4 regions of the Brevibacillus sp. HB2.2 genome follow, and region 2 is predicted to be linked to each of the others. Evidence: riboswitches for the same ligand, from Rfam matches in the RefSeq annotation. Region 2 holds a riboswitch; each other region holds the start of a gene.
What was found. A riboswitch is a leader RNA that binds a small molecule or an ion and turns the genes downstream of it on or off. The one in region 2 is predicted to bind S-adenosylmethionine.

Region 1 (7,917 bases), on a different contig from region 2:
CAATTCTTCGCGGCTCTTCCTCAGTCAAAGGATGCGGAGCCAAGGAGCGAATTCGTCGAAGCGCTGGAAGCAAAGCTGGTGCAACGGGCGCGCACCAAAAAGAATCGCTCGAAAAGAATCGTCCTCAAGCTGGCGACATGGACGGTTTCCGCTGCAACGGTGGCCGCAGCAGTATGGATGATGGGGGTAACCCCGGAGATGTTCACGCAATCTCGGGTTGAATCACAAGCGCATTTGGTTCCCCGCTCCTTCTCCTCGACAGAAATAACAGAAAGCGAGCTAAGCCAAGCAGCAATCAGAACACTGGAAAAGCTGTACGAGAAATATCCTCCTTTTCGGGAATCGGAAAAGAGGGTCTACGCAGCGAAAGCTCCTCGAGAGGTGTACGACATAGATTTTCGCCTGTTCAGCAACAAAGAACGAACAGAAGTGTCGCTATATGCCAGAGCGAAGCTGGACGCCAAAAGCGGGCTCTTGCTCGGATTCGATCCGGAGAAGATTCCAGGGCAAGAGAAAGTCGTAGGAACGCTTTCCAAGGAGAGATTAGAGCAACAGGCGAAGGCATTTATGGAACCGTTCCTGGGCAAAAATCTGGAACAGTATCGGATCGAACAAGTAGAGGGGCAAGAGGGAACAGATACCGTTTCGCATGAAGCCGTCCGCTTGCAACGCTATGTGAATGACGTGCAGGTAGAAGGAGATAACTATGTGATTGGTATGAGCGATGTCGGGCATATTCGTTATATCAATTCAGGGGATTCAACCGGAATGAATCTGGACGCTGGGCAGTTTCCTCCAATAGCTGAGAGGCCTTCTCCGAAGAAAACAGAGAGCGGACTTGCAGAAGTCATGCAGCTGACGTATGAGAGAGTTGGGAAGAAGGGCGTGGACTACGTTCTTCGCTACAAGGAGAGCTTCTCCGGGTATCTCGACGCTCGTACTGGCAAGGAAGTGAAAACGACCTTGTGGCGTGGGGAGTCGTTTCGCGACAGCATTGCCGTCAAGCCCGGAGGCAAGAAGACAATGGTTGCATCGGCAAAAGAGGCTGCGGCTGCCATGGAGTTCTTCGGCCAGAAGGTGGAGGGCTTCACATTTACGGCGAGTAATGTGCCCGAATATATGCTGGGAGACAACGAACGAGAATACCAGGCCAAAAAAGGTGAGCGATTCATGCAGCTGACTACCGTCAACAATCGGGCAGCAGCGTTCAAGATCTCTTATCCTGAGCTACGAGAAGGTGATCCGACACTTACTATCGCAGAATTGCAGGAGAGAGCGATCTTGTTTTTAGAGCCGTATTTGGATTCACGGGTGAAGACGGTTCGTATGCAGGAGCAAGTGTATGTGATGGGCAGACAGGTTGAATTGAAATTTGTCCGAGAAATAAACGGCGTAATGGTGCCGGATCAGTATTATAAGGTCACGATCGACGGGCAGACAGGAGAAATTATCGGGGTGAAATTGACATTCCCGCATGAGCAGGAGGGCTTCGCAGATGTAGCCAAAGTGATTTCACCAGAAGAGGCGGCGCAGGTTTATCTCCAACATCATCCGCTCAGTCCTCGCTATGTCTTCCCGCTTGATAACAATTACAATAAGATTCAAGAGCAACCAGTCTTGGTCTATTCGGCAGAAATACTGAAAAACAATGGGGATGTGGATGCCATTACGGGAGAATGGCTGCCACTCCAATAATGATAGACACCAGGGGGAAACTCCTGGTGTTTTGTTTTGCATAATGCCTTCCCAGAAATTGGTTTGGCAGAATGGTTACATTTGAACCGACCGTCATTTTCCACAACGGGGCTTTTCACATCAAAAACTTGAAAAAAATCCGCTACTCGCTCGATAATGTCCTCCAAATGCTTCGAGAAAAAGATATTTTTGACCTGGCAGAGATTGATTTGGCTATACCCCCGTTGCATCATTAGCGACCGAATGGAAAAAGGCACAGTCCCTCTGCAAAATTGCATGAAGTCACTGTGCCTTATACGGGAGCATAATGGTGAACTTGGTTCCTACTCGTGGTTTACTTGATACATTGACCGTTCCGCCAATCGCATGAATGACATGATAGGAATACGTCAATCCAAGGCCGGTCCCAGTTGTTTTCGTAGAAAAGTAAATCGTTCCGAGACGGCTAATCTGTCCTGCATCCATGCCGACACCGTTATCCTTGATGACCAACAGGGCTTTGTTTCGCTCGATGAGCAAGTCCAGGGAGACTTTTCCGTCCGAAATATCCGAGCACGCCTCGATCGCATTTTTGATGAAATTCACCAACACTTGCTTGAACTCGTCTGGATTGGCCTTGATCGTCACAGGTCTCTCAAAGTCTTGCAGCGTAAGCTCCACGTTATGCATATTGGCAAAGGGGAGCATCACCTCGCGGATGGCATGCAAATGCTCGCTAAGATTAATGATCTCATGTCGTTCCTTGAGCGGCTTGGAAATCGCAAGGTACTCGGTCAAAATGGCTTCTGTGCGTTGAACTTCATCGAGACTGATGCGAATGTATTGATCGACTTTTACCAAATTTTCCGGACATTCCTGTATTAATTTCAAAAAGCCTTTGACTGCTGTCAGCGGATTGCGAACCTCGTGTGCAAGCGATGCAGCAACATGGCTCATCGTCTGGATTTTTTCGTTTTGCGCGTGGCGGATAAACAGCTCCTTATCCGAAACGCATTTGCTGAAAAGCGACATTAATAACCAGAGGCCGAAAAAGTTTTGAATAGGAATCGCTATGGTGTAGTAAACGAGGTGTTGGGTTACATACGTGGGAAAAAAGTAATAAGTAGTCCCTAAAGCAACCGTAGAAAAAATCGCACTCGTCATAAAAAGATACAGTGTTTTCCGATAACTGGCTTTGTAGTGTCGATACAAAAAGAGTGACAAGACAAAATTGACTGTAAGGATCAGCAAGGCAACCCATGTTCCTTCGCCACCAAGGTAGTACCGATAAACCAAGGCTTCAATCAGAAGGAGCAAGGCAATCTCGATTCCGCCATAAACTAGTCCGAAAAATATGATGACATGTCGGATATCAAAAAACATGCCATTCGTGACACTTGGGGCGAAGGTCATCGCGAGAAACATGCAGGCTGAGCTGGTGATGGCAATAAAGGAACGGCTGTAGTTCCTCATTTTGTCACGGTAATAAATGTTGAAAAACACAAACGGGATAATGGCGAAAAACCATTGAAGAATAACTTCTTTTAATAGACTCATGTAGCATCCCCATCGCAAATATTTGCTAGGCTTGTATCAATCTACGATAATTCGACAAGACACAACAAAATCCCTCTTGATGTTACAGAAGAAACTGGAATATTTATCAAGAAAATTCTTTCGGTAAACCTAGTTGACAGATAGGTAATTGCCAGATTATATTCTGTATATACTTATACAAACGTTTTGAAAATAGAAACTACTCTTATCAAGAGAAGGCTGAGGGAATGGCCCTATGAAGCCCGGCAACCTAGCACGAGAGAATCCGTTCTTTCGAGCCAAGGTGCTAACTCCAACAGGTAGAATACCTGACAGATAAGAGGCGAGAATCTTGTCGATTTTTGTCCTCTTTCTCTGTGAAAGAGGATTTTTTGCTTTTCTCAAAAGTTTTGTAAAAGAAAAAAGGGGGAGCATCTCAATGAAAAAGAAACTCGGTCTGATCACATCACTTGTTTTGGTAGCTTCTGTTCTCGTGACGGCATGCGGCAGTGGGGCAACAACAGGAACCGGCAGCACAAACGGCGGTGCTTCCGGAGAGAAGGCAAAGAGAATCGCACTGATCATGCGCCAAAACGTAGGGACGTTCTCCGCTCAATACATCAATGGCGTGAAGAAAGAGGTGGAGAAAAACGGGGGCGAGTTGACCGTATTCAACGCAGATACTGATCTGGCAAAAATGGCGTCCAACCTCGATGCTGCTGTGAACCAAAGGTTTGATGGCATTCTGATCGACCATGGTACGGCAGAAGCGTTGCAGCAGGGCACGCAAAAGGCCGTGGATAAAAAAATCCCGGTTGTCCTGTTTGATACAGACATCAACATTCCGGGTGTGCCAGTTGTGGCGCAGGATGACAACAAGTTGGCAGAGCTGAGCCTGGAAAAGCTGGCGGCAGATACAAACGGCAAAGGCAACATCGTAAAAGTTTGGGTAGCTGGCTTTGCGCCAATGGAAAAACGCCAAGTGACGTACGAAGCTTTCCAGAAGAAATACCCGGACTTGAAAGAAATTGCGGCATTCGGTTCTGCTACCAACAATACGGCTCTCGATACACAAACGCAGATGGAAGCGATCTTGAAAAAGTATCCGAATAAAGGCGACATCACAGCAGTATGGGCAGCTTGGGATGAATTTGCCAAAGGGGCGACACGTGCCATCCAACAAGCAGGACGTACGGAAATCAAAGTATACTCCATCGATTTGAGCGATGAGGATCTGCAAATGATCCAGGCAGAAAACTCTCCGTGGGCAGCGACGGCAGCGGTAGACCCATCCAATATCGGACGCATCCATGCCCAAACCGTGTTCCAAAAAATCAAAGGCGAGCAAGTGCCAGACAACGTGAAGCTGAACCCAGTGCTGGTGAAACAAGAAGACCTGCCGAAGGATAAAAAAGTAACGATGGGCGACCTGTCCCAATACGTACAAGAGTGGGGCAAGTAAGAACCAAATTGGCTTTTCCCGTTGAGCTGTATCCGTCAACGGGATTTTTCCTTATAGAGGTGGGAACACGCAGGTTAACAGGAGGTGTGAAAAATGTCCACATTGCAGATGAAAGGGATGGAGAAGCAGTTTTCTGGGGTTCCTGCCCTGCGATCCGTCGATTTTGAGGTGCGCGCAGGAGAGGTTCACGCACTGCTCGGAGCCAATGGTGCGGGAAAGAGTACCCTGATGAAAATTCTCACGGGAGCGTATCAGGCAGATGGCGGTACGATCACCATCGATGGACAGGCCGTGTCGATTCAATCTCCGCAGGACGCCAAAGCACAGGGCATTCAATGTGTATATCAGGAAGTAGACACCGCCTTGATCCCGTATTTGAGTGTCGCCGAAAACATACTGGCGGACCAGCTCGTCCAGGCGAAAACCAAGGGGCTGATCAACTGGCAGAGCTTGTACAACGAAACGGAGCAGATTTTAAAAAACTTCGGCTTTTCCATTCCGGTGAGGATGCTCGTCGAAGAATGTACGCTGTCGGAAAAGCAATTGATTTTGATTGCACGGGCGACCGTTCAAAAGGCAAAGTACGTCATTTTCGATGAACCGACAGCGCCGTTGAGCACGAAGGAGAGCGAACGGCTGTTTCAAATCATTGCGCAGTTGAAAAAAGCTGGAGTCGGGATCATTTATATCTCCCATCGCCTGCCGGAAATCTTTGAAATCTGTGACCGGATCACCATCATGCGCGATGGACAGCATGTTGTGACCACAGAGACGGCGAAGACCAATATGGACGAAGTGATTGCGAACATGCTGGGCAAAAGCTTCGACGAGGAGTTCCCGAAGCTTGCTGTGCCGATTGGCGAAACGTTTTTTGAGGCGTCTGGTGTGGCTGGCGGCAAGGTACACGGAGTCGACTTGCAGGTTCGCGAGGGAGAAATCGTGGGTGTCGTCGGTCTGGTTGGGGCAGGGAAGACTGAGCTCGCTCGATTGCTCTTCGGTGCGGATGAGGCAAAGGCTGGAGCTGTTCGATTGCATGGAACACGTATCCAACTGCGCTCGCCAAAAGACGCCGTCGATGCCGGAATCGTTCTCGTCCCGGAGGAGAGGCGCAAAGAAGGGATTTTCGTAGAGGAGTCCGTGCAGAACAACCTGTCTGTCGCCTCGTTGAAAAAGAAGTCCTGGCTCGGTTTTATCAAAAGAGGGGCGGAAGCGGCTAACGCAAGAGAGCTGGTGCAGCGCCTTGGTGTAAAAACAGCCGACATCAAGCAGCTGGTCGGTTTTCTCAGCGGCGGAAACCAGCAAAAAGTCGCGATAGGGAAATGGCTGGATACAAACGCTCACCTCTTTATGTTTGACGAGCCGACAAAAGGGGTGGATATTGGCGCGAAAAGCGATATTTACCGCCTGATCGGAAATCTTGCCGAGCAGAAAAAGGGCGTCCTGTATTTCTCCTGTGAGTTTCAGGAGGTCATCGGGATCGCAGACCGGATTCTCGTCATGTTCGAGGGCAAGATCGTGAAGGAATTGAGTCGCGAGGAAGCAACACAAGAGCTGATTATGTACTACGCAAGCGGAGGTGAGTAACGTGGCAGATAAAAAGTTTAGCTTGTTTGATTTTGTTTACAAATACGGAACGGTTGCAGTCATCGTCATTGTCATGTTGTTATTCAGTCTGACCAACCCGTATTTCTTCACGTACGACAACCTGACGGACATTCTTCGCTCCATCTCGATTGTGACATTTGTCGCGATAGGCGTTACGTTCTCGCTGATTGTCGGAGGCTTTGATTTGTCTGTAGGATCGACGGTTTCATTGACCACGGTCGTTTCTGCTTCGATGATGGTTTGGTACGAACAAGGAGTCTTCACGACTTTGGTTGTTCCCATTGCACTCAGCTTGCTCGTCGGGCTGGTCAACGCTTTTCTGGTCGTGAAAATCCGCATTCCTGATTTGCTGGCTACTCTGGCGATGCTCTACATCGTCAACGGCATTCATATGACGTATTCCCAAGGCTACTCGATCTACGCAAACATGCCGATGCAGGACGGCTCGCAGGCTCCGGGAAAATTCCAGGAATGGTTCTTGTGGCTGGGCCAAGGAGAAATTCTCTCCGTTCCTGTTCCGGTTATCCTGACCTTTTTACTTGTCGCGATCACGCATGTGTACCTGACCTATACGAGACAAGGGCGGATGCTGTACATGACAGGTGGTAATTTGGAAGCAGCCCGTCTGTCGGGGATTCCTGTGAATCGCTATCGTACCTTGGCTTATGTGCTTTCTGCTCTTTTTGCGGGCTTGGGCGGGATGCTCTTGGCAGCGCGAATCGGTACCGGGCAGGTGAGTAGCGGCGGCTCCATGCTGATGGATGCAGTCGCGGCTGCTTTTGTAGGCTTCTCCGTATTCGGTGCAGGAAAGCCAAACGTTTTTGGTACATTTGTGGGCGCCATTCTGATCGGGGTGCTGCTCAACGGCATGACGATGCTCAATCTGCCGTATTACGCGTACGATATTATTAAGGGGACGGTTTTGGCGCTTGCACTGGCTGTGACCTATTATCAATTGCGGAGAAAACGAAACGCTTAGAATAGAAACGTTCTTCTCATCTTCCTACTATTCCCTTCTCTTTTTTGAAGCTAAGTATTGTTCTTACGCAAGTGAGACAAATGCGAAAGCAATTTCAAATAAAGAGAAGGGATGTTGTTTTTATCGGCTTACATCCGCACGTACAGAGCGGTATAAATATGTGGACACTATAACAAATCAGCAGGGTCGATGACTTCACGCCCGAACGTAACGCACAGTTGAAACTGCAGATACTCTTTCCCGTAGAAAGAAAAGAAGGGAGAGGGTGTATCTGTTTTTTGTTGGATTAACGCTTTGCATGATCGCATGGATTGCGGGAGGCGTATTTCTGTATCAAGGGGATTATGTGACAGGAGGAGTCTTGCTCATACTTGGTCTTCTCGTTTTCATTAGCATGATCCTCTATTATTCGACAAACCGGAAAAAGCGTAAAAATGGTTCGCCAGATTGCAGCTATCTTCCCGTTGATTGTCCGGATTGTGATACACCAGATTGCGATTGCAAGCCAGATTGAGGGAGCTGATGATGATCAATACGCAGTGGATTCCCTGTCATCGACGAGCAGATCGTTCCTTTTCTATCGGTGGTAAGAAAATGCCCCTATGTGCCAGGTGTGTTTCGATCCTAGTTGGATACCTGCCGGCGCCTGTTTTTGCAGGAA
Region 2 (7,917 bases):
AGTTCTTTTATGGTCTCCAAACAGGACAGAAATTTGTCTTTTTCACGTGCTTGCATGTCATCCATGTCATCTCGTTCCTTTCGCTCTACAATAAGCCTCATGATAGCAAAAGCAATGTGCGCTGACAATGAAAGCTACGCAGCGGAGTGCAGCAGTGGAAGAAGGGAAAAGGATTATAAATAAAATAGTTGGATAATCTTGTCACAAAAATAAGCCAGCTGGATCAAATACATATCAACACGAAACAAGGAGGTGAACAGTACGTGAATGCAAGTGCCAAAAGTAGCGAAGCGGACTGGACGCTGCAATTGACCAACGAGGAGAAGCTGACGAGACTCATGAGCGAGTACGGAGACAACATCGTGCAGCTCGCCTACTTGATCGTAAAGGATCGGGGAATCGCGGAAGACATCACCCAGGAGGTGTTCCTGAAGGCGTATCGGGGTCTAGATCAGTTCCGCCATCAGAGTAGCGTGAAAACGTGGCTTTACCGAATCGCAATCAACGAGTCCCGCAAATATTTGCGTTCGTGGTCCTTTCGCCAGATTTTTTCTACATACCTCTCCAAAGAGGAAGCACCCCCGGAAGAGGTCGACACCGCAAGCGTTGAATCGGCAGTCATCGGACGAATGAGCAAGGTACAAGTAGCGGAGCAGGTGATGAAGCTCTCGCCGCTGTACCGAAAAGTCATGGTACTTCATTACTATGAAGATTTGTCGATAAGAGAGATGGCGCAAGTGCTGGATATTTCAGAAGATGCCGTACGAACCCAATTGTCACGGGCCCGAAAACATTTTAAGGCATTGTGTGAAAAGGAGGGATTGGAATGGACGTAGATAAGCAAATGCGTGAAGCAGTACGAAGCGCAAGTGAGGAATCAGTGGAGGAAGTGAGGTTTACAAAAGAGATGGAATTACGAATAAAAGGTGCGATTGCAAAAAATAAACACAAGAATCGAAACAGAATTTTCGTGGCTGGTTCGCTGGCAGCTTGCTTGGCGGTTACTGCTGTGGGAATGCACCAGCAAGGCTGGTTTCCACAGATGCCAAGTGGCAAGAATGTAACGAATGCGATTGCAACGACTGCTACGAAAACAAATAATAAAGAGGCAAATCAGAACAGTGTAATGGTGTCGGCGGAAGATGCCGTCTTACCATTGAAAAAAGTGATTCCAGCCTTGAGCAAGATGACAATAAGAGTGGATCGTACAAGCTATGGATTCAGTGCACTAACTTTACTGGAAGGGGATACTGCGCGTGCCAATGTTGTCTATGATACACAGACAGGACAAATTGAGAGCTTTACAATTGATGGTGATCGAGGAGAACAGAAGGAAGAGAAATTGCCATCAGCCAAGACTGCGGAGAACGCAGCAAGCGCATTTCTTCAAGCTTTTTTAGGGGAGGAAAGTAAGACCTATCAGCTCGTCGAGACTCAGATCTACACCGACGAGCATATGGTAAAAGGCCCATGGATGAGCGTGAATTATCAACGGATCGAAAACGGCCAGCCCGTTCCGTTCGACGTATTGTCGGTTGGAATTGACGAACGTGAGCAAGTCGCGTTTTTCGGGCGATTGAACAAGAGCGAACAAGCCTTTTTCACCAAGCTGACAGATGCCATGCCCGATTTGAGCCCATCCCTTCTTCTTTTGGATAAAGAAAAGAACCACGATGGCATGTCATTCATTTTGGGGAAAACGAACAAAGAGGGTCATGAAGTTTCTCTTGTGATCACTGGCAATGGTCAAGCATTGGAACATTATAGGCTTCTGTTTAAGGATGAAAAGGAAGCAAAGAGTCAGAAAAGAGCAGAAGGAGCAAAAGCATTGGAGCAAGAGCGACAGTTCCTGAACAAGCTGCTCGGGGCTGATAGCGAGAACTATCAGTTGTTGGACGCCAACCATCCGGGATTGTACCTGAGATACTATAACGGGATGCCGGTGTTGTCTGATGAAATAAGCATCGAAACAACCGACTCTGGCCACCTCGAATATTTCAATAAGGGGCTCGAATCATTTGAGCCGTCGCAGTACCCGGATGTATCGACTGCTGTGTCAGAAGAGGTAGCCATCAAAGAGCTGAGCGAGCATATGAAGCTTCGGTACGTGCAGAATCCGAGAATACAGCCACAATCAAATCAAGGGGATATGTGGCAGCCCATTCTGGAGTACACACCAGCTGTTTCCTTCATGCAAAGAGGACGTGAAGATGGTCAGGAGTGGTATATCGATGCGACCAATGGCAAGATGGTGTATGGAACGGGAGATAACGGGCTTGCTTTTGATCAGTTGAATACGAAGGAAGCACATCCGATCGAATCTCCAAAGGAATACGTCAAGGTTCGCTCCAAGGATGAGGCAAAAGTGTTGCTGCAAGCGGAATTCGGCATACAAGTGGATGACTCGACCTATAGAGAGAGTAACCGTGACGGACGCAAGGAATACGTCTGGAATGATAAAAATGACAAGTATATCGGCGTAGAAGTTCTCGCAGAAACAGGCAGTGTCGTCGGGCTGGGGTCACCGCGATCCGATACAGCAGTGACAGTCAAACGCGAGCAAGCGGAAGAGGCTGCACTTGCCTTTCTGCCTAAATACGTTGATCCAGGCATAAAAGAAGTGCAATTGGCGCAAGTCATACAGCCAGACGAAACGAATCCTGTGTCTTCGGGCGAATGGGAATTCAGATATCTCATGAGCAAGGATGGCATTCCAGTACAGGATCGCTGGCCGAAAGCGGCTTATTCAGTAACAGTCGATCCGTCTTCTGGCAAAGTGACAAAGTTCGAAAACTACAGAGAGACGCACGAGTTGGTGGAGCTTCCAGGATCCGACGAGATCGTCTCGAAAGACAAGGCTGTTGAGGCGTATTTACGAGTCATGCCTTTAAAGCTGGTCTATTTGAGGAGAGATGTGGATGGGCAAAAATTAGCTCAACCAAAGCTGGCGTATGTGCCGTGGAGTGACGAAAAGCTGGCGTTCAAATACATTACCCTGGATGCCGTGACAGGCAAGATCATCACCAAATAACAAGAAAAAAAGGCTATCCCGCAGCCATTCCTGATGGCTTTTGGGATAGCCTTTTTTACACGTATCTAACAGTCGTCACAGGAGCACCCGATAATAACCAACAGGATAAACAGCACGAGCACGATTGCGAAGCAGTCACCGAAGAATCCGTTACCGCAGAAAGATGTACTCATCTTTGTTTCCCCTCCTTTCCGTTATACTCCAGTCTATACACGAATGCCGATATTGGACTGGGCGGATGCCCAGCTTAGGCAAAAATGGGCGCGTAAGAGGGGAGGCTCCGTAAAAAATAGACAATTCACAATTGACGGGGAGACAAAGGGGGTGTTAAGATACTTGCAAACATTCAAGACATTTCGCAAACTAACTAAATGACAAGTGTACGACTCTTATCCAGAGAGGCAGAGGGACTGGCCTGATGAAGCCTCGGCAACCGGTAAAAATCCGGTGCCAATTCCAGCAAAGCTACGTGCTTTGAAAGATAAGAGGATGTCTCAGGCGTTTTCGTATCTGCTGACAAATCCTCTTCTTTCAAAGAAGAGGATTTTTTTATTTTATTTACCCAATTATGGAGAATAAGCCGATGCAAGGGAGAAAAGGGGCACGTCAATGAAACCAACTTTTCGCGAACAGCTTTCCCGGAAAATTCTGATTCTGGACGGTGCAATGGGCACCATGCTTCAACAGGCGAACCTGACCGCTGATGATTTCGGCGGTGAAGCCTATGATGGCTGTAATGAACTCCTGAACCTGACCAGACCAGATGTGATCCGTTCGATTCATGAGAAATATTTAGAGGCGGGCGCAGACATTGTCGAGACAAATACATTTGGTGCTGCTTCCGTTGTTTTGGCTGAGTACGATGTGGCAGAGAAGGACCTTGAGATCAATATAGCGGCAGCGCGCTTGGCCAGAGAAGCGGTGGATGCCTATTCCACGGAGGAGTGGCCACGTTTTGTAGCAGGTGCAATGGGACCTACGACCAAAACCCTTTCATTGACAGGCGGTGTCACTTTCGAAGAGCTGGTCGAGGCGTATTATCGTCAGGCAAAAGGTCTGATTCTCGGTGGCTCCGATGTTCTTCTTCTGGAAACCTCGCAAGATACGTTGAACGTCAAGGCTGGCGGAATCGGGATTCGCAAAGCTTTTGAAGAGCTTGGACAGGAGCTTCCGGTGATGCTGTCAGGTACGATTGAGCCGATGGGCACGACGCTGGCGGGCCAAAACATCGAGGCGTTTTACATCTCCTTGGAGCATATAAAGCCTGTCTCTATCGGTCTGAACTGTGCCACAGGCCCCGAGTTCATGCGCGATCATCTGCGGACTCTGTCAGGAATTGCCCAATGTGCGGTCAGCTGTTATCCGAATGCAGGCTTGCCAGACGAGAACGGCCATTACCATGAAACGCCACAGGGACTTGCTTCGAAAATGCGAGCATTCGCTGAACAGGGCTGGATAAACGTCGCTGGCGGCTGCTGTGGAACAACGCCTGACCATATTCAAGCGATGGCAGAAGCCTTGAAAGACTGCAAGCCACGCAGTACAGCTGTAGAACCGCTGAGCGCGGTCTCCGGGATCGAGGTCGTTTACGTCGAAGATGACAATCGTCCCTTGCTAGTTGGGGAGAGGACCAACGTCATCGGTTCCAAAAAATTTCGTGAAATGATTGCAGCCGGTCACTATGAAGAAGCATCTGATATTGCCCGGGCTCAAGTAAAACGCGGCGCACACGTCATCGATATATGCTTGGCTGACCCCGACCGTGATGAATATGAAGATATGGAAAAATTCCTACAGTTCATCGTGAAAAAAGTAAAAGCGCCCCTCATGATCGACTCGACAGATGCCAAGGTCATGGAGCTGGGACTTCGTTATTCGCAAGGAAAGGCTATTCTCAACTCAATCAACTTGGAAGACGGGTTGGAGCGATTTGAGGAAGTCGTTCCACTTATTCACAAGTTCGGTGCCTCTGTTGTCGTTGGAACGATTGAGGAAGCGGGTATGGCGATCACTCGCGAAAAGAAGCTGGAGGTCGCGCAACGCTCGTACGACATTCTTGTCAACCAGTATGGAATAAAGCCACAGGATATTATTTTCGATCCACTCGTCTTCCCAGTAGGGACAGGGGATGAACAATACATCGGCTCTGCAAAGGAAACCGTAGAAGGCATTCGTTTGATCAAACAAGCAATGCCGGCTTGCAAGACGATCCTGGGTGTCAGTAACGTTTCCTTCGGCTTGCCTCCTGCGGGGCGGGAAGTGCTGAATGCGGTCTTCTTATACCATACCACTCTCGCAGGGCTTGATTACGCCATCGTCAACACGGAAAAGCTGGAGCGATACGCTTCGATTCCAGAAAACGAGAGAAAGCTGGCAGAAGCTCTTCTATTCGAGACAAATGATGAGACATTGGCGGCCTTCACCGAATTTTATCGCCAAAAGAAAAAGGAAGTCAGTGTGGAGGTCTCCTCGTTAACGCTCGAAGAACGCTTGGCCCGTTATGTAGTCGAAGGCTCCAAGGATGGTCTGGTGGAAGACCTGAAGCTGGCTCTGGATAAATACGCACCGCTCGAGATCATCAACGGTCCGTTGATGACGGGGATGGAAGAGGTCGGTCGCCTGTTCAACGGCAACCAGCTGATCGTGGCAGAAGTATTGCAGAGCGCGGAAGTCATGAAGGCATCCGTATCGTTTTTAGAGCCATTCATGGAAAAAAGCGATGCTGCTGCCAAGGGGAAAATCTTGTTGGCGACAGTCAAGGGCGATGTACACGACATCGGGAAAAACCTCGTGGAAATTATTTTGTCAAACAACGGCTACAATGTCGTGAACCTGGGGATCAAGGTACCGCCAGAGCAACTAATTGCCGCATGCAGAGAAGAAAAGCCGGATGCCATCGGTCTGTCTGGACTCTTGGTAAAATCCGCGCAGCAAATGGTCATTACTGCACAAGACCTGCGTGATGCAGGCATTGATATCCCGATGATGGTTGGCGGTGCGGCGTTGACGCGCAAGTTCACATCGAATCGGATCGCACCGGAATACCGTGGAATTGTTTTATACGCAAAAGACGCCATGGATGGTCTGGACCTCGTGAATCGTCTACAAAATCCGGAAGAACGTGATCGCTTGGTAGAGGAACAGCAGCATCTGCTGGAAGCTGTCGCAACGGCTCAGCCTGTTGTCGAGGAGAAAAAAGCACCTTTGCCAGCTCGTTCAGCCATTAGCAGAACCGTTCCAATCCATCTGCCGCCCGATTGTGAACGACATGTTCTGCGACAATACCCGCTGAGCCATCTGCAACCGTATTTAAACCTGCGGATGCTCCTCGGAAAACACCTCGGTGTACGCGGAAATGTAGATAGATTGATAGAGGAAGGCGACGAGAAGGTACTGGAACTGTACGGCATTGTGGAAGAGCTATTAAATGAAGCGAAGCAAAAAGGAACCATTACGACACACGGTGTGTATCAGTTCTTCCCGGCTCAGTCAGATGGCAACGATATTTTGGTCTATGATCCAAAAGACCACAGCAAGCTGCTGGAGCGCTTTTCGTTCCCACGTCAGCTGGAAGAACCTCATCTCTGCCTGTCCGACTTCTTGCGACCGGTGGAGAGCAAGGAAATGGATTATGTCGGATTCCTGACCGTAACGGCTGGGGGCGGGATTCGCGAAAAATCAACAGAGCTCAAGGAGCGTGGTGACTACTTGCGCTCTCATGTCCTCCAAGCCTTGGCATTGGAGCTGGCAGAGGCATTTGCTGAGAGAATTCACCACGTCATGCGCGACGTGTGGGGCATACCGGATCCGGTTGAGATGACAATGCTAGAACGTTTCGGAGCTAGATATCAAGGCATTCGAGTCTCCTTCGGTTACCCTGCGTGCCCGAACCTGGAAGATCAGGCGCAGTTATTCCGTCTATTGCGTCCAGAGGATATCGGCGTTCAGCTGACAGAGGGCTTCATGATGGAGCCAGAGGCTTCCGTATCGGCGATGGTATTTGCTCACCCAGAAGCGCGTTATTTCAACGCAGGTCCATCTATTTTTGAAGTGTAAAAATAAATGAAAATGGGAGAGAAGGGATTGAGTTGACGACGAGAAAGAGAGATTTACGAGCCTACTTGAAAGACCATCTCCTAGTAGGTGATGGTGCAATGGCGACCCAGCTGCACGGGCTGGGCGTCCCGGTTGGCGTCAGCTTTGAGGAGCTGTGTTTGTCCAACCCTCGTTTGGTGCATGAAGTTCATACGTCTTATTACCAGGCCGGTGCGCGTTTCCTAGAGACAAATACGTATTCTGCCAACCGAGATGCATTAAGCCGTTACGGTCTGGAGCATAAGGTAGCGCGGATTAACCGGCTTGCAGTCGCCATTGCTAGGGAAGCCGCACAGGATGATGCTTATGTAGCTGGGAGCATTGGATCGATTTTGGCTGGACGGGTGAAGAAAAAGGTTTTGGATGAATACCGTGACCAGTATGAGGAACAGGCCATTGCCCTGTTACATGCAGGGGTAGACGGACTGATTCTGGAGACGTTCTTGGACTTGGAGGAGCTGCTTCTGGCGATCGAGGTAATTCGCCCGCTCACAGATGTCCCTGTAATCGCGCAGTTAGCCACTTTGGAAGTAGGGCGCACACGTGATGGTTACGCTTTGACAGATGCCTTTTCCGAGCTGAAAGCAGCGGGCGCTGACGTGGTCGGACTAAACTGTCGACTTGGTCCCGCTGAACTCTTGCGCTCGTTTGAAAATACAGTGATTCCAGAAGATGCACTCTTATCCGTATTCCCGAATGCGGGGCGTCTGGGGATGACTGACGGAGAATACGCTTTTAAATCATCACCTGAATACTTTGGACAAAGTGCGCTTCGCTTGCGTGAGCAGGGG
Region 3 (7,917 bases), on a different contig from region 2:
CCAGTGCGTAGTTCGTGTTGATCAGCGCCAAATCTACTTCTTCCAGAACGCGCGGCAGCATTGCTGCTTCAACTTCTTTGAATTTCAGGTTTTTCTTGTTCTCAACAACATCTTTCACTGTACCGCTGATGCCAGCGCCTTCTTTCAGCTTAATCAAGCCGTTTTTCTCCAAGAGTGCGAGTGCGCGACCGCTGTTTGTCGGGTCGTTTGGCAGCGCGATTGTTGCGCCATCAGCTAATTCATCTACAGATTTAACTTTTTTGCTGTAAGCGCCGAATGGCTCGATGTGTACAGCCACTACTGGCACCAGGTTCATGTTTTGTCCTTTATTGAAGTCTTCCAGGTAAGGCTTGTGCTGGAAGAAGTTTGCGTCGAGTTGTTTCTCGTTCACTTGAACGTTAGGTTGTACGTAATCAGTGAACTCTTGGACTACCAAGTTCACGCCTTGTTCTTTCAGTTTTGGTTGAATGAACTTCAAGATTGCTGCATGTGGAACGGGAGAAGCGCCTACCTTCAATGTTACTTCCTGTTTTCCGCCTTGTGCGCCGCCTTCAGCTGGAGCAGGTGCTGTTTCGGTTTTGCCTCCGCAAGCTGCCAAAGAAAATGCCAATACAGTAGAAAGTACAGATACGACTAGCTTTTTCATGAATGATTTCCCCCTTGCATGTATTTCGTTTTATTTTTTGACAATCTATATGGAAAGATCCTATTTACGGCTGAATTTCAGAACCAGACGGTCCCCCAGCGATTGTAAGATCTGTACCATCACCAGCAAAATAACAACAGTCACAACCATAACATCGGTTTGGAAACGCTGATAACCGTATCGGATCGCCAAGTCACCCAAACCACCACCGCCAATTACCCCAGACATTGCTGTGTAGGAGACCAGTGTTACCGTCGTGATCGTAATACCCGCGATTAGACCAGATCTAGACTCTGGCAAAAGGACATTCCAGACGATCTGCCAATTGGAAGCACCCATAGATTGTGCGGCCTCAATCACGCCCTTATCAATCTCACGCAGGGAGGTTTCCACCAAACGTGCGAAAAACGGAGCGGCACCAAATACGAGCGGCGGAATGGCACCCAGTACGCCGAGTGAAGTTCCTACGATCATTTTCGTCACTGGAATCAGCAAGATCATCAGAATAATAAATGGTACCGAGCGCAATACGTTGACAACGAATGATGCAATCGTATAAAAAGTGCGGTTTTGCAAAAGCTGTCCGCGAGAAGTCAAAAACAGAATGATGCCCAACGGCAAACCAATCAGGACGGTAAACAGAGTGGAGAAGCCAAGCATCGTGAGCGTGTCCATCGTACCTTCGCCGATTTCAGCCCAATCCACATTTTCGAATGTCCAGTCCATTTATATCACCTCTACTTCCAAGCCACGTTGGCGCAGCGTCTCGATGGTCTTTTGATTCTGTGCGACATCGCCTTCCAGCTCGATCACTAACTGACCATACGGCGTATCTTTCATGCGAGAAATCGTTCCCTGCAAAATGCTGAACACCGTACCAGTCTCTTGCATGGTTTGGAACAGGATCGGCTGGTATGTTTTTTCCCCGAGGAAGGTGACACGAGCAATCGTGCGGTTCCCCGAAGCCTTTTCGTGTTCGACCGCTTCGCGCAGCTCTGTAGAATCGGCTACTTGCTCCACGAATTCTTGTGTCGTCGGATGCTTTGGACGAAGGAATACATCCAGTACGTTACCTGACTCGACGATTTTTCCTCCATCAATCACGCCGACACGATCACAAATGGAGCGAATGACGTGCATCTCGTGGGTAATCAACACAATGGTCAAGCCCAGCTTGCGGTTGATGTCCAAGAGCAGTGCCAGAATGGAGTTCGTCGTCTGCGGATCGAGAGCCGATGTCGCTTCGTCGCAGAGCAGCACTTTTGGATCATTCGCGAGCGCACGGGCAATCCCGACACGCTGCTTCTGTCCGCCAGACAGCTGAGACGGATATTTGTCCTTATGTGCCTCCAAGCCAACCAGCTTCAGCAGCTCGTTTACTTTCTTATCAATCTCTGCCTTCGAACGCTTTGCCAGCTTGAGCGGAAAAGCAACATTTTCGCCGACCGTTGAAGAAGACAGCAAGTTGAAATGCTGAAAAATCATGCCGATTGAGCGGCGCTTTTCTTGCAGCTTCCCTTCATCCAGCTTCGTCAAATCGACGCCGTCCACAATAACTTCCCCCGAAGTTGGGCGCTCTAGCAAATTGATGCACCGGATCAACGTACTTTTCCCTGCACCAGAGTGTCCGATAATCCCGTATATTTCGCCTTGCTCTATGGAAAGGTCGATCCCCGTTAACGCTGGGATGGTTTTACCCTGTACTTGATAGCTTTTATGCAAATGACGCAGTTGGATCAACGCATCCACCTCCCGACCATAATCTTGATAAAAATATAAAAACCCCTTTTTCACAAACGAAAAAGGGGCTGCAACGCAATGTATACGTTCGCATCCACCCTTCTCATCTGTACAAGATCCAAAAATCCTGTAGGAATTGGCACCGCGACGTTCATTCGAAAATGAACCGGCTGCCGGGCTTCATAGGGCCTGTCCCTCCGCCTCTCTTGATAAGAAAGATATCTACGTATATTATGTTCGTTTTTTCTATTTCTTGATGATACAAGACGGATTATATCCTTTTTGAAAATATCACGTCAATAGTAATAGCAGGAAAAAGTTTTTTAATCCATGACGCCGTTGCGGATGATGGTTGACTTTATGTGAAAGCGAAATATCGCGTCTTTGAACATCTTTCTCCATTCAGCCTGCGTCATATTTGCCTTCCCTCTGCTATTTGAGCGATACACGATCCCGAAACCAGCGGGATCGACATTGAGGTCCTGCAATTTGTGGACTACTTTCTGCAGTTCTTTTCCGAGCTCTTCTTCCAGTGCATGTTCCATGATTTTCATCAACCTGGTATTCTCTAGCTTCAGCGGGAGGGTTAATTCCAAAATCCGCGCATTTAATCGGATGTGAATATCAAAGATCGGGGGAGATACTTGGGTCAGCTCGATTTTTGAATGGCTGGAAATCGTATCAAAGACAAGCTGCACACGGTCTTTTTTACTTCCGCGATTCTTGGGTACCTCGCCAAAAATATGAGCAGGGACAGAAGTATCGTAGCTGCCAATCCTGAATTTCCCATGCATAAGCTTGATTAAAAAGGCTTCCTTAGGTGTGATCCACCCTACATAACGATCCCCTTGAAACAATGCGATCCCCTTGATTTGCAGCTCATTTCCCTTTCTTGCAATGAACGGCATGATCGGGTCGATTCCTTTGTCATAATAAGACCGAAAAAACTCATGCATGGTGGAAGACGGAATTTTTTCCCCCTCAATATTTTGCTCAATCATACGGTATAAATAGATTCCGATATTCCCTTCTTCCGAATAGCGATGCGTTAACATATCATATGTTTCGCCTTCAAATAAGCAAAGATAAACTCTGCTGGAAATAGAGGAATCCCGATACAACGTGTCAACGATACTACCAAGTCCACGTTTTGCCAATTTTTCATTGTAGAGTGCGACACGAATTTGCCCACCCAATACTCTTTTATCTGATTGTAAATTTATCCGATCCCGAATTCCCTTGCTGGTTTCACCGATGGCTGAAAAAACCTGTATCTTTTCTTTCGCCTCTGGATTAATGGAGGGCATGATTGCTGTCCCCCGAACGTCCCCATCCTTTAACAGATCATAGCCGACAGCCGTGGCAAGTCCTGTCTCATCAAAAATTTGCCGATCTGAACAGCCTGCCAACACAAGGACACATGAACACCACAACGCAAAAAACCGCTTGGATAACTGCATCCAATGTTTTTGGACAGGCAGCATCAGGCACTCTCTCCTTTGCTGGTTGGTTTCACCCTTTGCTTTCGTTGCTTCAGCCAGACCATCAGGTACAAAAAATAGGGGTACACGTAAATAATGTACAGAGTTATATGCGAGTAAATAGTCGTCATCCGACTCATCTGCTGTCTGGAAAGTAACGACAAGGAGGCTACATAGATCACGGGTATAATCCAATACAATGAATGACGTAGATTAAATCCGAACAAGCGCTTGAGACCTCGGGCAGAAGCCCACAAATACAGCATGATATTCGGCAAAATTACGAGAAGCCAAAACGAAATGACAACCAGTTCAAACCTTTCCAGAATAGGGAGGTACACCATCTTTTGCATATTGAGTGTCGCCCAAATCGTTCTCATGAGCTGACCCTGACTAAAAAAGACCAGCGCCACAATCATAACAAGCAAATAGATCAGATACGTCACCAGCACTCCCAACTGTACACTTTTGTGTACCTTCTCTTTATTTTGTACATAAGGATAGGCAACGTAGAGAATCTCAAAGCCGGCACTGGTCAAAGACATGGCAATCATTCCATTGAAAAGGTTTTCTAGGCTGGTGTCCATGATGGGAAACAAATATTCCCACCTGGCAAATTTCAAGGGAAAATATAACTCAAATATCATCCACATCGTGACCATAACGGAAAAAAACGCATAGCCTGCGATGACTCTTATCCCCCCTACGACTGTGTAAAACGCTAGAAACAGGATAATCCCTGACAGAACCCACGTAGGTAAATTCGGAAACATCCAGGTTTGGACAACTTCAATGTAGGTACGTAAAATGACTCCAGCGGACACAAAAAAATAGGTCAAATAAATGATGCTAATGGCTGTACCCAGCCACTTTCCATACACATCTTCCTGGATTCCGTAAATATCCGCTGAGGGGTATTTTTGCAAGGTCTTGTTAATGGTCATCACCGTAAGATGAGTAAACAAAGCTGCGAGTATGACAGATATCCAAGCATCGTGCCCCGCTTCCCTGGCAATGATTCGTTGGAAGCCCAAAATGCCCATCCCTACCTGCGTGCCATGCACAAGAACCCCTGCAAGAAATGCCGTTATCGTATTATCCTTACTTACATCGATGTTGATATTCATGGCCGCCTCGCTTACTCGTCAATGTCTTTCTTCTCTTTGGCTCTACCCCTGTCAAAGCGCGATATTCGTTTTGGGTTAAAAAACTTGAGGCGTTCCGAAAGGGAGGATAAGGGAGCGCGTATAAAGCCATCCTTCCAATCTGAAAATCGCACGGGATAAATCGGGTACATATACGGACGCCCCAAGCTGGTCTGGCGAAGCAAGTGACTGGCCAAAAAACTAAATCCGACCACAATGCCTAATGCACCCAGCACACCTGCCAGAAAAATCATCGGAAAACGAACCACCCGGATCGTAGAACCGATCATATAGCTAGGCGCAATAAAGGATGACAAAGCGCCGAGGGCAACGATAATAATCAAGATATTGCTCGTGAATCCGGCCTGAACGATAGCTTGTCCGATAACAATACCGCCCACAATACCAATCGTCTGACCGACCTTGGTCGGCAGTCTCGCTCCCGCTTCCCGCAAAAGTTCAATGATCAGCTCCATCAAGAGGGCCTCCCACAACGGCGGGAACGGTACCCGAGAGCGTGATTGCGCGAGCGAAAGCAAGAGGTCAGCTGGAACCATCTCGTAATGATAGGTCAGGGCTGCCACATAGATCGGCGTGAGGATCAGGGACAAAATCATGGCAAAGATGCGCATGAGCCTGTTGAAGGTAGCAAGACTCCAACGCAAGTAATAGTCATCTGGCGACTGAAAAAATTGCAACAGGGTGGTAGGCCCGAGCAGAGCAAATGGGCTCCCCTCCACGAGTATGGCAATCTGCCCTTGTCGCAAACCGTGTATAGCACGGTCTGGACGCTCTGTTTGCTGAAGAGTAGGGAATAATGATTTCTCATTGTCCGCGATATGCTGAGCCAGTATGGTGGAATCCAGACTGGTGTCTAATTCCAGATCATTAATCCGTTGACGTACCGTATTCACATTTTCCTCATCGGCCGTCCCACTCAAATACAGCATCGACACATTCATCGGTATGGTTTTCCCCACACTCAATCGTTCATGGAACAGTCTTGGGGTAGACATATATTTGCGAATGATACAGATGTTCACATTCAGCTCTTCTACAAAGGCGATCTGTGGGCCGAGTACAACTGTTTCGATTTCCGGCGCTTGAATGTTTCTGCCAACTGTGCCATCACTGGGGAACGCCAAGCCATAGGACGATTCCTCCACTCGAATAACAATATGGCCGCTGAGTAAACGCTCAATGGCTTCCCCGTCATCGAAGACTCGGTTGCTGCTAGACACTCCCAGGTGCTGTGCAATCACTTCAATCCTGCTTTCTTCCAAACAAATCTCGCGCAGCTTCGGGATGAGTTCACTGTAAACAACCTTGGCGTCCGCCATAGTCGATAAATAGAAAAGGCGCACGCGGCCTTCTGGCTCATCGATATGTTCAGTGACCAAGTCGCTTGTATGTGTAAACCAATTCTGTGCACTCTCCCGATCCATCGACACTGTCACCTCAGCACTTAGAAAATCATGGTTAGTCTTTCCTAAAAAACACAAAAAAAACAGCACGCTTAGTTTTGCGTGCTGCTTTTCTTTTCCCCCACGGGGTGATCTGCTGCTTCTGTAGGAGGTGCGATTTTTTCTTGGATAAACGACTGAACCTGATCGACATCTGGAACCAGAACTGAACCTGCACGGTGGGATTCACGGAACATCCCCATTGGTGGCAATTGATAGTTACCTGGTTCTAACGTATTCAATTTTAATCCGAGTGCAGACAGCTTCAGCATGTCCACTGAGCTAATATTGGTTTGAACATACGGTGTTACTTCCTTCAGAATTGTAGGAAGCTGCATCAGCGTCGTACCATTTTTCATCTGATCCACGACTGCCGTCATTAATTTCCGCTGACGCTCCGTCCGTGTATAATCGGAGGTCGCATCATGGCGGAAACGAACATATTGCAAAGCTTTGTCTCCATCCAGCTTTTGCAGACCTTTTTTCAGATTAATATCGTAGACACCTTTGTCTGTCGGGTCATGATAATACATGTTTTTTTCTACATCGATCTGGACTCCACCTACTGCATCAATCAAAGCCTTGAAGCCTTCAAAGTCAGTAATGACGTAACGATCTACTGGAAGTCCAGTGAACTGACTAACCGTTTCCATTGCCAGCTCAGGTCCACCTTCTACAATCGCAGAGTTGATCCGCGAGCTACCTCTACCGGGAATATCTACATACGTATCACGCAGGATTGAAAACATGTCATAACGTTTCCCCGTAGGATCGATGCTGACCAGCATCATAGAGTCAGAACGAGGCAGCCCGTTATTTTTCATTCCTCTACGGTCTACTCCCATCAGCAGGATATTGACACGTTCCTTGCCATCCCACTCTGGTATTTCCGCTGCTTTGGTGGAATTCCCACCACTAGGCGGTGCGATGTTAGGCTCTTGAATATTTTGAGCAAATTGATAAAAAGAGTATCCGTAATATCCAGCTGTCGTAGCTATCACGACAAGCAAAAGAAGCAACACTCGTTTCCATATTTTCATAAAGTCCACCTTTATTCTCTCTATCCTCAGTTGATGTCATCTCTCCACTTTGATTAGTATACTCGAATTTGCGGAAAGTGGAGCAGCCTTTATTTGGGTACCTGTGACATTGTAAACATTTTATTTTACAAAGTTTAGAATATTCGTTATACTGTTCTTATCCTTACTGATAAGGGGTGCATTCGCGTGATATCACCGTCAGTTTTCCTCAATCGCTATCCACGTGAGGCCATTTTCTTCCTCATCGCCAGCTTTATTAACTCCTCCGGGAGTGCTTTTATGTGGCCACTTACTACCTTATACGTACATACCATTTTGCAACGCTCGATGACAGAAGCCGGATTCGTCTTGATGATCCAATCTCTGGCTGGTATCTTCGGCCAATTCATCGGCGGATCGTTG
Region 4 (7,917 bases), on a different contig from region 2:
ATGTCGTAACAAAAGGGGTCGACCGCCCCATTCAAATGAGCGATCTACGGGAGGCCATTGCAGCTACGTATCCAACAACCATTGAGTGGTTGAGGACTTTGAAAGAACATTTGAAACAAGTGGATGATAACGGAATTTATGATGAAGTGTGGGATTACCTGTCTCTTCACAGTAGAATCTGAAATCAACGAAAAGACTGTCGGCACGCTATCAAGCTGCAGTCTTTTTTTGGTACAAATGTTAGAATATTGACTCAATACAGTCTTTTTTGTACGCTGAGTATAGGCTTGAATAGTTGCTGGAAGGTGGAGGTTATACGATGAAAATAATAGATATATCCCGTCCGTTCATGGCAGGTATGCCGACCTGGCCGGGGGACACTCCCTTTCACTATGTCGTAAACTGGCCCAAAGCGGAGAGTGGCTCAGTCAATGTCGGCAAAATAACCATGAGTATTCACACAGGTACTCATGTGGATGCTCCATTTCACTTCGATGATGATGGCCGAAAAATAGCTGAATTACCTCTAGACTTGTACATCGGAGAGGCAAGAGTGGTAGAGCTTACTGGACACTCCAGCATTGGTCCGGAAGATTTTGCCCAGGTTGATCTGGAGGGTGTGGAACGCTTGCTGCTCAAAACATTATCATGGAGCGACCCCAATCAGTTTCCGTCAACAATCTGTCATCTGCGAGCGGACTTGCCAGCGTTCTTTGCCAAAAAGGGCATTCGGCTGATCGGAGTAGATGTCCCATCTGTCGATCCGTTGGACAGTAAGGAACTGGCTGCTCATCATGGGCTTCACCAGCATGATATTCATATTTTGGAGGGGCTTCTCCTCGATCATGTAGAACCGGGTGATTATGAATTGATCGCACTGCCGCTTCCTTTAGTAGAAGCAGATGGAAGTCCGGTACGTGCAATCTTGCGTCGTTCGTAACGCTACATATTGATAAAGCAGTGATTTTCTCGAATAATAACAGGGTAACCACAAAAACCATCATCACGGCGTATGTATGAAGGGAATGAAAAAATAGATGGAAGCGATGACCTTTGTCCTTTTTGGTGCGACAGGAGATTTAGCCAAACGCAAAATTTTCCCTGCGCTCTTTACCTTATTTGTAGATCAAAAGTTGCCTGCTGCCTTTTCGATTATTGGTGTGGGGAGAAGGGCCTGGTCTGATGACGAATTTCAGGAATCTGTTCGCCAGTCTGTCCATGAATTTTCCCGTCGCGCCCAGATTGATTCCCGCGAGCTAGATGTTTTCTTGTCTGTTTGTCGCTATGCGGAAGTAGATGTCATGGAACCGCGTGCTTATGTAACGTTACATGATCTGGTCCTACAAAGAGAGCAAGAGCTGCAGATTCCGCAAAACCGGATGTTTTACTTGTCAGTGGCCCCGCAATTTTTCGATGGAATTGCAACCAATGTCAAAGAAAGCGGACTGGGTTCAACGACAGGCTGGAAGCGTCTGATCATTGAAAAACCGTTTGGGCATGATTTGCAATCCGCGAAAGAATTGAATGAAAAGCTGGGAAAAGCATTTTCAGAAGAAGAAATATATCGCATTGACCATTACTTGGGGAAACCGATGGTGCAAAACCTCGAAGCTCTCGAATTCGCGAACCCGGTTTTCCAGGCTCTCTGGAACAATCAATACATCGCCAACGTACAAATTACGGCGAATGAAACGGTCGGTGTCGAGGACCGGGCTGGATATTACGAGCCAGCCGGAGCACTGCGGGACATGCTCCAAAATCACATGCTGCAAATGCTGATGATTATCGCCATGCAGCTTCCGAAGCGAATCACATCTGCTCATATCCGCGAAGAAAAACGCAAGGTGATGGCAGCCGTGCGCCCGATGAAGAAAGAAGAAGTCGGGACCCACGTGATTCGCGGTCAGTATAGCGCAGGACATATTCAAGGAACGCCTGTAGCTCGCTACAGGGACGAGCCTGGTGTCGATCCCGTTTCCATGACAGAAACGTATATTGCCACGCGTGTCTGGATTGATGACCCGTTTTGGGAAGGGGTACCTTTTTATATTCGCACGGGAAAAAGACTGCAAGAGAAATCAACCAGGATCGTCATTGAGTTCAAAAATCCGCACGAAAAGCTATATCAAGAGCAAAATGAAACGCCATCGCCTAATTTGTTGATCATCAGTGTGAATCCAAATGAAGGTATTGCTTTGCAGGTAAATAGTAAGAATCCGACAAATAGCGGTAAGATTGAGCCGGTGACGGTAGATTTCAGTTCAGGGACAAAAGACGTGCCAGAAGCGTACGAGCTGCTCTTGTTCGATGCACTCCGAGGGGATTCCACTTACTTTGCGCATTGGGATGAGGTCCGGCTGTCGTGGGAGTGGGTGACACCGATTTTGGAAGCCTTCGCTGAAAATTTGGTGCCGCTCTTTACGTACGAAGCAGGCTCATTCGGACCAAAGGCCGCAGAGCAATTGCTTGCAGCAGACGGATTCGTGTGGTGGCTGGATAAGGTCGAAGAACGACTGCCAGTCACTGCAACGAGATAGAAAAAGAAAAGGGAGCGGATGAGATGCGATTTGGCGTAATCGGAACGAACTGGATCACCGAGGAATTTATCCAGGCTGGTCAAGAAGTAGAAGGATTTTCTCTTCAGGCTGTTTATTCACGTACCATCGAACGCGCCAAAGAAATCGCGGACAAGTACCATGCTCCATTCGCCTATAGCAGCCTAGAAGAAATGGTTACAAGCAAAAATATCGACGCGGTCTATATTGCAAGCCCCAACTCCTGCCACGCGGAACAAGCGATCCAGTGCATGGAAGCGGGGCTGCACGTATTGTGTGAAAAACCCCTGGCTTCTAATGCGATTGAGGTAGAAGAAATGATCGAGGCAGCGAAAAGAAATGACGTGCTGCTCATGGAAGCTGTCAAATCTACACTGTTGCCGAATTTTTTTGCGATACAAGACAACCTGCACAAGCTGGGAAAAGTACGACGTTATATTGCTAGCAATTGCCAATATTCTTCGCGCTATGACGCCTACCGCGAAGGGAAGGTTTTACGTGCTTTTGATCCTGCTTTTTCAAACGGAGCCTTGATGGACATTGGTATTTATTGTCTTTATCCGTTACTCATCCTTTTTGGCAAACCAGACGTGATCAAAGCAGAAGGAATCGTGCTTGATTCTGGAGTGGACGGAGAAGGCAGTATGTTGTTGAAGTATCGAGAGATGGATGCCATCATTAGCTTCTCGAAAATTACGACCTCCTATCAGCCAGCAGAAATTCAAGGGGAGGACGCAACGATGGTGATCGATCGAATCAACCATCTCAAAGAAGTGGACATTCGTTACAGGGACGGTCGAACCGAGCAAGTAGCAAGGCCGCAGACCCCGAAGACCATGCATTATGAAATAAGAGAATTCCTACACTTGGCGAAGATCGGGGCCAGACAATCTGCAACGAATTCGCATGAAGTTTCCAAAATGGCCATGCAGGTCATGGATGAAGCGAGAAGGCAGATGGGGATTGTTTTTCCAGCGGATCGAAAAAAACAGTAGGCAAAAGGGAGGGCGTTTGGGATGAAAATGTATGATGTGACCGCCACCGTGTACGAAGGAATGACGGTGTATAAAAACAAGCCTGAAAAGCAGCCGAAAATACGTACCGCTACCAACGGTTATGTAACAGAATCGAGAATCGACATGGACCTCCACACGGGTACCCATGTGGATGCTCCCCTGCACATGGTCAATGCTGGTGATACATTTGAGAGTATTTCCTTGGAGAAGCTAGTGGGCAAGTGTAAAGTTCTTGATCTCACAGCGGTCGAGGACAGGATCACTCGCGCTGACTTGGAGAGCTTCGATCTTGAGCGAGGAGATTTTGTCCTGTTTAAAACGAAAAACTCTTTTGAAGAGGCGTTCTCCTTTGAATTTATCTTTCTGTCTGAAGAAGGGGCGGAATATGTAAGTGAGTTGGGGGTTCGTGGCATTGGTACCGATGCACTTGGAATCGAACGCAGCCAGGAAGGTCACCCCACACATAAAAAATTGTTTGCGGCGGGAGTCATTGTCGTGGAAGGCTTGCGGCTAGCAGAGGTCCCGCCAGGCGAGTATTTTCTGGTAGCTGCACCACTCAAGCTGGTTGGCACAGATGCAGCCCCGGCAAGGGTCCTATTGTTTGAAGGTTTACATAGTAACTTGTCTATTGAAACTGAATGACGAGGAGTGGGAAACATATGCTCAGACGACCAGAGCGCGATGAATACGCTGCTTATTTTGACTATTACATGGGTCTTGTACCGGAGGGGGAGTTCCAAACGATCCTCACGCAGCAAGGAGAGAGGATCGTCGCGTTATTTTCGTCCCTTGCCCCCGAGCAAATTGATTATCGGTATGCGCCAGGCAAATGGACGGTTAAAGAGGTGTTGGGTCATCTCATCGATGCAGAACGCATCATGAGCTACCGCTTGCTGAGAATCGCAAGAGGAGATCAGACACCCCTCGTCGGATTTGATGAGAATGCTTTTGTTGAACACGGGTGTTTTCAGCTAAGAGACCTGTCTGATTTACTGGAAGAGTATAAGGCTGTCCGTGCTTCCACCATCGCTTTGGTGCGAGGGATCTCTCCAGAAGCGTGGTTGCGTACAGGACTTGCCAACGGAAACAAGCTATCTGCAAGGACATTGGCCTATGTGATTGCTGGACATGAAGCTCATCACACTCGCATTTTGAAAGAGCGGTATTTGGGGTAAGGTAAAATCTGAAGGTAGCAGTGAAAATAGACAATTTCATAGGTGGAAACAGGTTCCTTAGGGCGTAACCAACTCGCCACAAGGATAATAGGGAAGCTCGGTGCAAATCCGACACGGTCCCGCCACTGTAAGAGGGGAGTCAGCGTCCAACAAGCCACTGGTCTATCAAAATAGACGGGGAAGGCGACGCTAGGCGATGAACCCATAGTCAGGAGACCTGCCTGTTTCGACAACACTGATAGACCTACGGGAGATAGGGAGGTGTTAGAGATGGCTTGCGAAAAACAGCGAGTGGACATGTATGCCCCTCCTTTTCTGGCATTTTCTAACGATCATTACGGTCGAGCGGAAAATGCTCTTTTTATTTTGGGCAGAATAATAGAAAAGGAGGGCGAGCAATGATGCAACTTTTTATTTGCCAATGGTGCGGATATGTTGTGGAAAAAGAGCAGCTTGAGGAATGCCAGGAGGGCGTGTTTCATTGTGCTTGCTGCAGTATGGAAGAGGTAGAAAGCCTGTTCACCCACAAATGAAATCCTTGCCAAATCAGCTTGCAATCAGAAAAGAAAGAATTTTGTTGACGCTTGCCTTGGAATTTCTTAGAATAAAGCTCAACAGCATAAATGGTTCTTATCCAGAGAGGTGGAGGGTCTGGCCCGATGAAGCCCGGCAACCGTTGCATATTGCAACAAGGTGCCAATTCCTGCGAGACGTTTCGTCTCGAAAGATAAGAAGCGGGTTACTCTATTAGTAGATCAACCTTCTTCTTAGCGAAGAAGGTTTTTTTAATTTCATATTTTCTTTATCCAGAGAGGTGGAGGGACTGGCCCGATGAAGCCCGGCAACCGTCACGTATATTTTGTGACAAGGTGCCAATTCCTGCAGGACATATACGTGTCCTGGGAGATAAGGAGGGGGAGCATTAGCTGCTATCAAGCCTTCTTCTTATCGAAGATGGCTTTTCTTTTTATCTAAAATTCGGAGTATGGGGTGGTCAGGATGAGTGCAGAAGTAGTACGTGTGGGATTATTGGGATTGGGGACAGTGGGTGGGGGCGTAATCAAAACGATCCGTTCACAACAGGAGAAGCTGGCTTCTCGTCTGGGAAAACGAATTGAGATCGTCAAGGCATTGGTGCGTGACTCGGAAAAAGAGCGGGCGGTTCATGTCGACCCGGCTTTACTGACGACAGATTTTGAGGATGTATTGAGAAGCGATGTGGATATTGTGGTGGAGGTCATGGGCGGTGTAGAACCTACCTATGACTACGTACGTGCTTTGATCGAAAAGGGCTGCCATGTGGTAACCGCCAACAAAGAACTCCTGGCGAAAAAAGGAACAGAGCTAGTCGATTTGGCAAATCAGCATCAAGTGCATCTTGCCTATGAAGCGAGTGTGGCTGGGGGTATCCCGATCTTGAGTGTGCTCCGGCAGTTCCTGCGTACGAACGATATCCAAGGCGTTCGCGGTATTCTCAACGGAACAACGAACTTCATTTTGACGAAAATGGAAGCAGAGCAGCTCTCCTACCAGGAGGTGCTCAAGCAAGCACAGGAGCTGGGCTATGCGGAAGCAGACCCTCGTTCGGATGTAGAAGGCTTTGATGCTATGTACAAATTGTATATCCTGGCACAGCTTGTTTATGGGGAATCGCTGCCTTTAGCGGATGTTGTTCGCAAAGGAATTGCAGATTTGTCTGCAGGTCACATTCGGATTGCAAGCGACTTAGGGTACCGGATTAAGCTGATCGCGCAGGCTTATCAAGCCGAAAAAGGCATTCGCCTATCTGTTGAACCAACCATGCTTCCGCTGAGCCATCCGTTGGCGCAAATCCACGATGCGTTTAATGCTGTCCAGCTATCCGGCAACATCGTGGGAGACTTGTTGTTTACAGGAAGAGGGGCAGGAGAGCTCCCAACAGCAAGTGCAGTCGTGGAGGATTTGGCCTATTTATTGACACAGCCATTCACACCGCATCCTACCTGGAAAGAAAAAACGGCTGACAAAGCTGGAGGCACGGTGGATTCGGCAGAACACGTCCTATGTTATCTGGAGGGCTCATGTCATACTGCGACGCCAGATCGTGTCTTGCATTTCCTTCAGCAGGCAGGAGTGAACGTGCATAAACTAAAAGTTCAATTCGATTTGGGGGGCGTCTTGCGCGCAGGGTTGATTGTGACGGGAATCAGTGAACAGCATGAGTCCTTATTGAAAAATGATTTTGGCTTAGAAGTGCGCTGCTTCCCTATTCTTGAATCTGCGTAAACGGCTTCTTTTATCAGGGAGCAGTCTCCACTGCCTTTACACGTGGCTGCACACGCCCGTCACTTTGTATGTCGACATGCTCAGAAATGGATTCAATGCGCTTTAATAGGGCAGCTCCGTTGCTTTCATTCATGGGTACAGCCTGTCCCAATTCTGCATGATAGGGAAGCATCGTCAGCTCACAATCACCACTTTTGGAGCAGTTTGCTTGCAGGACCATTGTTTCCCAAGTCTTGGGTTCGTTTGATCGTGTGAAAATGAAATTGCCAAGACTATACGCAATCCATTTGTCGTTGTATCGTTCAAAGCCTTGCAGTACGTGGGGATGACCGCCGACAACCAAATCTGCACCAGCATCGATGTAGGCACGAGACAGCTCCTTTTGATGATCGACAGGATAATCGGAGCGTTCTTTGCCCCAGTGTGCAATCACCACCACGAGATCCGCTTGGCTGTTCGCATCCTGAATCGCTTTCACTGCTAGTGTAGGATCATAGGAAGCGGCCATACCTGGTTGGGAATTCCCTGCAAACCAGCTCGTTTCGGGAATGACCCTGCTGAAGCCGAGAATCGCAATCTTGATGCCGTTCTTTTCTAGGAAAACAGGTGAATAGGCGCGGCTGGCATCCTTACCGGCACCGACGTATTTTATTCGGTTTTCGTCTAAAGCGTCAAAGGTATCCAGCAATCCCGGAATGCCTTGGTCCATGGAGTGGTTATTGGCCAGATTCACCACATCAATTCCAGCGTTTTTCATGGCAGGAACAGCAAGTGGCGATGATTTGTAAACATACTCCTTGTTTTGAGCAGCAACACCTGTGGCGGTAATCGGCGTCTCCAAATTGGCAATGGTGATATCATCTTGCAAAAAGAGCGAGCTTACATGTTTGTATGGGTAGTCATAGC

Region 1: linked by a shared signal. The riboswitch ahead of HP401_RS04485 (sugar ABC transporter substrate-binding protein) and the one ahead of metH (methionine synthase) in region 2 are both predicted to bind S-adenosylmethionine.
Region 3: linked by a shared signal. The riboswitch ahead of HP401_RS25595 (methionine ABC transporter ATP-binding protein) and the one ahead of metH (methionine synthase) in region 2 are both predicted to bind S-adenosylmethionine.
Region 4: linked by a shared signal. The riboswitch ahead of HP401_RS08285 (homoserine dehydrogenase) and the one ahead of metH (methionine synthase) in region 2 are both predicted to bind S-adenosylmethionine.

Annotation. Positions count from the first base shown of each region.
Region 1 covers NZ_JABSUV010000004.1:184,188-192,104, forward strand. The annotation lists gene HP401_RS04470 (hypothetical protein) at 1-1,695, shown strand, start outside; partial or broken gene HP401_RS04475 (YetF domain-containing protein) at 1,755-1,913, shown strand; gene HP401_RS04480 (ATP-binding protein) at 1,978-3,231, opposite strand; SAM riboswitch class I at 3,434-3,553, shown strand; gene HP401_RS04485 (sugar ABC transporter substrate-binding protein) at 3,650-4,672, shown strand; gene HP401_RS04490 (sugar ABC transporter ATP-binding protein) at 4,766-6,256, shown strand; gene HP401_RS04495 (ABC transporter permease) at 6,258-7,256, shown strand; gene HP401_RS04500 (hypothetical protein) at 7,522-7,770, shown strand; gene HP401_RS04505 (DUF2085 domain-containing protein) at 7,779-7,917, shown strand, end outside.
Region 2 covers NZ_JABSUV010000005.1:95,367-103,283, reverse strand. The annotation lists gene HP401_RS05330 (hypothetical protein) at 1-65, opposite strand, end outside; gene HP401_RS05325 (sigma-70 family RNA polymerase sigma factor) at 264-836, shown strand; gene HP401_RS05320 (YcdB/YcdC domain-containing protein) at 827-3,031, shown strand; gene HP401_RS05315 (YjcZ family sporulation protein) at 3,097-3,204, opposite strand; SAM riboswitch class I at 3,418-3,519, shown strand; gene metH (methionine synthase) at 3,641-7,087, shown strand; gene HP401_RS05305 (bifunctional homocysteine S-methyltransferase/methylenetetrahydrofolate reductase) at 7,120-7,917, shown strand, end outside.
Region 3 covers NZ_JABSUV010000048.1:4,461-12,377, reverse strand. The annotation lists gene HP401_RS25605 (MetQ/NlpA family ABC transporter substrate-binding protein) at 1-646, opposite strand, end outside; gene HP401_RS25600 (methionine ABC transporter permease) at 707-1,372, opposite strand; gene HP401_RS25595 (methionine ABC transporter ATP-binding protein) at 1,373-2,386, opposite strand; SAM riboswitch class I at 2,487-2,602, opposite strand; gene HP401_RS25590 (Ger(x)C family spore germination protein) at 2,710-3,870, opposite strand; gene HP401_RS25585 (GerAB/ArcD/ProY family transporter) at 3,870-4,994, opposite strand; gene HP401_RS25580 (spore germination protein) at 5,006-6,457, opposite strand; gene HP401_RS25575 (LCP family protein) at 6,529-7,515, opposite strand; gene HP401_RS25570 (MFS transporter) at 7,702-7,917, shown strand, end outside.
Region 4 covers NZ_JABSUV010000009.1:18,463-26,379, forward strand. The annotation lists gene HP401_RS08255 (ATP-binding protein) at 1-182, shown strand, start outside; gene kynB (arylformamidase) at 320-940, shown strand; gene zwf (glucose-6-phosphate dehydrogenase) at 1,038-2,537, shown strand; gene HP401_RS08270 (Gfo/Idh/MocA family protein) at 2,561-3,550, shown strand; gene HP401_RS08275 (cyclase family protein) at 3,572-4,213, shown strand; gene HP401_RS08280 (DinB family protein) at 4,231-4,746, shown strand; cobalamin riboswitch at 4,780-4,985, shown strand; gene HP401_RS30145 (hypothetical protein) at 5,145-5,279, shown strand; SAM riboswitch class I at 5,374-5,480, shown strand; SAM riboswitch class I at 5,546-5,659, shown strand; gene HP401_RS08285 (homoserine dehydrogenase) at 5,746-7,011, shown strand; gene HP401_RS08290 (CapA family protein) at 7,025-7,917, opposite strand, start outside.